Regions from separate parts of the Salinithrix halophila genome, predicted to be linked through region 2. Evidence: riboswitches for the same ligand, from Rfam matches in the RefSeq annotation. Region 2 holds a riboswitch; each other region holds the start of a gene.
The links. A riboswitch is a leader RNA that binds a small molecule or an ion and turns the genes downstream of it on or off. The one in region 2 is predicted to bind lysine.
Positions count from the first base shown of each region.

Region 1: it holds a riboswitch for lysine, as region 2 does, so the genes downstream of both, lysA (diaminopimelate decarboxylase) here and ACFOUO_RS16135 (amino acid permease) in region 2, are expected to answer to the same signal.
Region 3: it holds a riboswitch for lysine, as region 2 does, so the genes downstream of both, ACFOUO_RS02460 (aspartate kinase) here and ACFOUO_RS16135 (amino acid permease) in region 2, are expected to answer to the same signal.

Region 1 is NZ_JBHSAP010000018.1:424,213-426,481, reverse strand. Features, by position in the region: gene spoVAE (stage V sporulation protein AE) at 1-167, shown strand, start outside; gene ACFOUO_RS15130 (stage V sporulation protein AE) at 174-755, shown strand; lysine riboswitch at 854-1,021, shown strand; gene lysA (diaminopimelate decarboxylase) at 1,098-2,269, shown strand, end outside.
Region 2 is NZ_JBHSAP010000018.1:624,910-627,178, reverse strand. Features, by position in the region: gene gndA (NADP-dependent phosphogluconate dehydrogenase) at 1-373, opposite strand, end outside; lysine riboswitch at 789-978, shown strand; gene ACFOUO_RS16135 (amino acid permease) at 1,127-2,269, shown strand, end outside.
Region 3 is NZ_JBHSAP010000007.1:54,008-56,276, forward strand. Features, by position in the region: gene ACFOUO_RS02460 (aspartate kinase) at 1-1,135, opposite strand, end outside; lysine riboswitch at 1,252-1,428, opposite strand; gene ACFOUO_RS02465 (carbohydrate ABC transporter permease) at 1,682-2,269, opposite strand, start outside.

The sequences.
Region 1 (2,269 bases), 200 kb from region 2:
CTATTACCAGTTTCGGGAATTCCCTGGTTAACGGAGCTCTAGAGGAGTCGAGGGAACACGGCTTGATCGGTGTTTTGTCGGGGATTTTCCAGGTTACTAGTGCAGGTATCTCGGCAGCCATTATCTTTGGCTTCTTCACCGCCTTGATTTTCCGCCCGAAGGGATGATGATTCGTGACAAAGCGGCAAGTGATCTTGATCACGGATGGGGATCGGGTCGCACAGGAGACGGTGGAAGCAGTGGCGAGGCGAATTGGGGGACGTTGTATCTCCGCCTCAGCCGGCAATCCAACGCCGCTGACAGGGCCAGAATTGGTGGAATTGATCCGGTCGGCTGCTTACGATCCTGTGTTGATCATGTTTGATGACTGCGGATCCCGTTGGAAGGGCAAAGGGGAAAAAGCGCTTGAATACGTCGTCAGCCACCCGGAAGTCGATGTTCTCGGGGTGGTGGCGGTGGCCTCTAACTGCCCGGAGGTGGCCGGGGTGTCAGTTCATGTTGCCTTAGACCGGGAAGGCCGGATCGTACAACATGGCGTAGACAAGGAGGGTGTGGAACTGCCGGAGGGCCCTCTGCGCATCTACGGGGATACAGTGGATGTCTTGAATCGATTCCGTTTTCCGCTCGTAGTCGGAATTGGTGATGTAGGGAAAATGGCCCATCATGATGATCGTTTATGGGGGGCACCGGTAACGACCAAGGCCGTCCATCTGATCATGGAAAAAAGTGGCCTGGACATTCCTGTTCCCCATTGAAAAAATCAGCCTTTTGTCTCTTGGCATGCTGTCGGGATTGTGGTATCCTCCAAGGTAATTAGTTTATCGGAACAACCTATTCAAGCTAATCAAAGCTCTGATTGTGTAGAGGCGCAGGTTGCATCAGTACCTTTTTGGAGAAAGGCATCGATGAAAAAAAGGGAAAGGGTTGCCTGCCGAAGTACAGTGGATGCCGAAGCCGCTGTACTGGTCTCCTGCTAAACAAGCAGGGGACTGCCGCAGCTTTGCGGAGAGCTACCATCAGGAGGACTGCGTTCTAGGCAACAGACGTATTCGTCCGTTGCTTTTTTCTTTTCAAAGAGACGGAGAGGAGACCCATCCATGCACTTACACGGAACCAGCCGGATCAATGGGCAGGGACATCTGGAAATTGGAGGATGCGATACCGTCGAGCTCGCGGCGCGGTATGGCACCCCCCTTTATATTGTGGACGAAGCGCTGATCCGGGAACGAATGCGCCAATTCATCGCCGCTTTCCGTCATACGGGATTGCCCTTCCAGGTGGCTTACGCAAGTAAAGCCTTCAGCACGCTGGCCATGTGCCGGGTGGTAGCGGAGGAAGGGCTTCGGCTGGATGTGGTTTCGGACGGGGAACTGTATACGGCCCTGAAAGCCGGATTCCCGCCGGAGCGGATTTATTTCCACGGGAACAACAAAACCCCCGAGGAATTGGAGATGGCTTTGGAAGCGGGAGTGGGACTTTTTGTTGTCGACAATTTCATTGAACTGGAACTGTTGGCCGGCCTAGCCGCAGACAAAGAAATGAAAGCCCAAATCCTGCTCCGTACAACCCCTGGAGTGGAGGCCCATACCCATAATTACATCCAGACCGGCCAAGAGGATTCCAAGTTTGGCTTCGACTACCAAAGCGGACAGGTGATGCGGGCAGCAGCAAAGGCTATTGCAGCAGAATCGTTGGAGCTCTTGGGTTTCCATTGCCATATCGGGAGTCAAATATTCGAAACAGACGGTTTTTCTCTTGCCATTGAAAAGATGGCTCAGCTATCCAGGGAATGCCGCTCCTCTCTCGGCCTTCAAACCCGGATCCTTAACTTGGGCGGAGGCTTTGGCATTCGCTACAGCGGAGAAGATCGGCCTCTGCCCGTCTCCGCCTATGTCGAAGCGATTGCCGCCGGTGTGCGGGCTGGGTTTGGGGAAGCGGGGGTACCGGAGATCTGGTTGGAGCCGGGTCGCAGTATTGTTGGAGAAGCGGGTACGACCCTATACACGGTCGGTACGATGAAAGAAGTGGCGGGGGTACGCAAGTATATCGCCGTCGATGGAGGGATGAATGACAACCCCCGAACGGCTCTCTACCAGGCTGCTTATGAGGCCATGCTTGCCAACCGTGCTAAAGAGGAAATGCAAGAGACCGTTTCCGTTGCCGGCAAACTTTGTGAAAGCGGGGATATGCTAATCTGGGACGCCGTTCTCCCTCAGGTGAAAACAGGGGATCTCCTAGCCGTCAGCTGCACCGGTGCCTACAATTATTC
Region 2 (2,269 bases):
CCCCGATGAAGCGGATCCCTTCGTCTTCCAGCTCCTTGTTGCGCCGCATCGTATCCTCGAAATAGGCGTTGCCGCCGTCGATCAGGATATCCTCTTTATCCAGGAGGGGTTTCAGTTGTTCGATGGTTTTATCCGTTGCTTCCCCGGCTTTCACCATCAACAGGATGCGGCGAGGTGTCTCCAGAGAGGAGACGAATTCTTCCAGGCTAAAAGTACCCTTCAGATTTTTGCCTTCGGCTTCTTTCAAAACCTGTTCCGTTTTCTCCGGTGACCGGTTGTAAACAGAGACGGAGAATCCTTTGCTCTCGATGTTGAAGGCCAGGTTTTTACCCATGACGGCCAGGCCGATAACACCGATCTGTTGTTTGGACAAAGGCGATCATCCTTTCTTGGTCTGAATACTGGGACTTAGGAAATAGGCGGATGTTCACAGTATAGTATCCCTTTGAAGCGGGATCAATCGTCAAAGGGAAGAAATCCTCAAAGTAAGCCGTTAAGACTTTTCCAATTCATCCAGAGTACGGTCGTTGCCTGATCGTAAATGACGGGTTGATGAATAACTAGGCAGGGGAGAAGCCCCATAGATTGCCCGTTTATGGCCCATTTTGTAGGTGATTAGAGGGGAAGCGGCGGAAGTTGGCTCAGGGGTGCCATCAAATCGTTTTGTTGGTAACTAGAATACCAGCATCCCGGGACGGAAAAACATCCCATTGTCAACCTTTTTTCCATTCGTTATACTGGTTACCGATTGTCAACAATCGAATGATGACGAAATCCTCATCGCTGTAAGGTGAGGTAGAGGTTGCGGTTTTCATTAGTAACCCGCAGGAGGGACGGAGTTCCCTAGGAACGCGGGAGAAAGGGAAAGCCGCCGAAGTCTGTGCTGTCGTCTCCGGACGGTCAGGCTGGGCCTGTTTCCGACAAGGGACAGGACTGTCACGTCGGCTCTCGCTGCTGCCGTGGTGCGCTATCTTCGCGGAAGGTGATGTGGTTTGCACAGTACCGTCGAAGATCGTTTTCGGCGGTATTTTCTATTATCTATCGCGTGGGTATTTGCCAAAAAAGGTGATAGCGAAAGGGTTGTTGAATCTTCTGCAATAAATAAAAAAGAGGGGTGCAATCATCCATGCAAGTAACTTCGGAAAACGGAGCATCTTCGGGAGGGTTGAAGAGAGATTTAAAGTCCCGCCACCTGTCGATGATCGCCATTGGTGGAGCCATCGGGACGGGGCTGTTTGTAGCCAGTGGAAGCTCCATTCATGAAGCCGGCCCCGGCGGGGCACTGACTGCCTACGTTGCTGTGGGAATCATGGTCTATTTTTTGATGACCAGCTTGGGGGAGATGGCCTCTTTCATGCCCGTCTCCGGCTCCTTTAGCACCTATTCCTCCCGTTTTGTCGACCCGGCCCTCGGTTTTGCTATGGGATGGAATTATTGGTATAACTGGGCGATTACTATCGCCGCCGATTTGTCAGCAGCCACGCTGGTAATGAAATTCTGGTTCCCTGATACGTCTTCAATTTTGTGGAGCAGCCTTTTTCTTTCGATCTTGGTCGGGTTGAACTTCCTCTCCGTCCGCGGTTTCGGTGAAGCGGAATACTGGTTCGCCTTTATTAAGGTGGGAACGGTGGTCATTTTCCTCATCGTTGGCGTTTTGATGATTTTTGGAATCATGGGAGGTCAGGCTGTCGGTTTTCATAATTGGACGTTGAACGACGCCCCCTTCCATGGAGGATGGGCTGCCATCCTGGCCGTATTCATGGTGGCTGGTTTTTCCTTTCAGGGTACGGAGTTAATCGGGGTAGCTGCCGGGGAAAGCGAAAATCCCCGTAAGAATATCCCGCGTGCCATCCGCCAGGTCTTCTGGCGTATCCTGCTCTTCTATGTGTTCGCCATTTTAATCATTGGCCTGATCATTCCTTACACGGATCCTAAGTTGGTGAACGATGACTTGGGAAACATCGCGGTTAGCCCTTTCACCATCGTCTTCAATAAAGCGGGCCTGGCTTTTGCCGCCTCAGTGATGAACGCGGTGATTCTGACAGCAGTGCTATCTGCGGGCAACTCGGGAATGTACGCCTCCACTCGGATGCTGTGGTACCTGGCCAAAGAAGGCCACGCTCCCCGACTATTCGCCCGGGTAAACCGCCGTGGAATCCCTGTGTTTGCCCTGCTCGCCACTACCGTTATCGGCATGTTGGCCTTCCTTGCTTCCATCTTTGGGGATGGGACAGTCTATGTCTGGTTACTCAATGCTTCTGGTCTGTCC
Region 3 (2,269 bases), on a different contig from region 2:
TAATTTCCGATGTGGAAACCATCTTAATTCGGACTCCTGCTTCGGAGAGGGATGTGAACATCCGTGCCGCGACACCAGGATTGGTGACCATTCCCGCCCCCACAGCGGATACTTTGGCCAAGCCCGTCTCAGAGAGAACCTTGATACAGCCCAACTCACCCTGGTACTCCTCGATCACGCTTTGCGCCTCGTCTCCTTCATCCTCGTGAACGCTGAAAGCCACATCGATCCGCTCATCGTCATGTTCACTGGTAACAATCATATCCACATTGATGTGAGCATTAGCCAGTCGGGTGAAGAGCGTCGTCAGCGTCTCAGCCCGATTGGGAAGGCCCAGGACTTTCATCCTCGCCACCTGAAGATCGTGGGCCACTCCCCGCACATTGATCTGTTCTTCCATCTGGTCCGCCTCCTTAACGCAGGTACCTTCTTCGTCAACAAAACTGGATCGGACTACCAACGGGACCTGATGGGTCATGGCACACTCCACAGACCGCGGGTGCAAAACCCCCGCCCCTAAGTTAGCCAGTTCCAGCATCTCTTCATAGGAAATTTCCTTCAGCTTGCTTGCTTTGGGCGCCATCCGGGGGTCAGCAGTGAAGACACCGGTAACATCGGTGAAGATCTCACACCGATCTGCCCGAAGCGCTGCAGCCAGGGCGACGGCCGTCGTATCAGATCCCCCCCGTCCGAGAGTCGTGATCTCTCCCTCGGCGGAAACTCCCTGGAAGCCTGCAACAACAACAATCTCTCCCCACTCGAGGCATTCTTTTACCCTGCGGGTATCGATATGGTCGATTCGCGCTTTTCCGTGAATGGGATCCGTCTGGATGCCCGCCTGCCAGCCCGTCATGGGACGCGCTTTCAACCCTTTCTCCTGCAAAGCCATACTAAGAAGGGCAATGGTCACCTGCTCGCCCGTAGTCAGGAGGACATCCATCTCCCGCTGGGGAGGGTGACTGCTTATCTGCCGAGCCAGGGAGACCAGCTCATCCGTGGTCTTTCCCATCGCCGACACCGTCACTACAACCTGGTGACCCTCAGCATGGGTTCTAGCCACTTTTTCCGCGACGTTTTGGATACGGTCCACACTGCCGACGGAAGTTCCGCCAAACTTTTGTACGACGAGTCCCATTTTCCTGTTAGAATCTCCTCTCCTTTTTACGGTGCGGCCCTTGAGACAAGAAAAGGCCACAGCAGGAAGTTCCAGCTGTCGCCTTAACCAACGGCACACACCAGCCTCACTCGCTCCCTGTGATCAGCTCTCCACGGAAAATCCCGTGACAGTCCCGCCCCTGTTCGGTGACGGACCCAACCCCTCCTCCCGCGGCGGGTGGACGGACTTCGGCAATAAACCCCTTTCTCCGCCGTTCTTCGGCACCGCACCTCGCAACGGATACTGATGGTTTTTGCACCTCTTATTCACACGTGAATCGTGAGGGTTTTCGATTGTTCACTTACCCCCGAGCGAAAAAAGCAAACGTAAAATTTTTCAATCATTCGCTCTCGCCCGTATTTTTAATTGTTTACGATGGTAACATACCGACAAAAACAGTACAACACCTTTCTTACGGGAAAAGAAGGGAACCGTATGGACATCCGGCTGTCACCAGTACTCCTTCAGTCAGAGAGGGAGCTTGTGAACGGAAATGATGGAACCAACCCCGCCACCCGAACCCCATCACTTTAAGCCCGTAGTTGATACTCCCTTAATAAAATGGCGTTGAAACAAGATAAACACAATAATTACCGGTACGGTCATAAACATGGCGCCGGCGAGGATGTTGTTCCAGAAAGCGTCATACTCGCCGTACAAGGTGTTCAGGCCCACGGGCACTGTATACATATCTTTGGTGCTGGCCAGCAGGTTGGGCCACATAAAACTGTTCCAGTTTCCCATAAAAATGAAAATAGTCTGGGCCGCCAGCGCAGGCTTGGCGAGGGGCATCACGATCCGCCAGAACACCCCCCAACGACTGAGACCGTCGAGAAAGGCCGCCTCTTCCAGCTCCCGGGGAACCGACAGGAAGAACTGACGCATGAGAAAGATCCCGAAACTTTGCACCAGGAACGGTATTGTCAGCCCGGCATAGGAATTGACCCAATCCAGGTTGGACAAGAGGATATACATCGGAACCAGGATCACCTGTCCCGGCACCATCATCACGGACAGAATGGTTAAGAATAACACCGTCCGACCGGGAAATTCGATCCGCGCCAGGGCGTAGCCCGCCATGGAATTGAACACGAGGTTGCCGACCGTGACGAT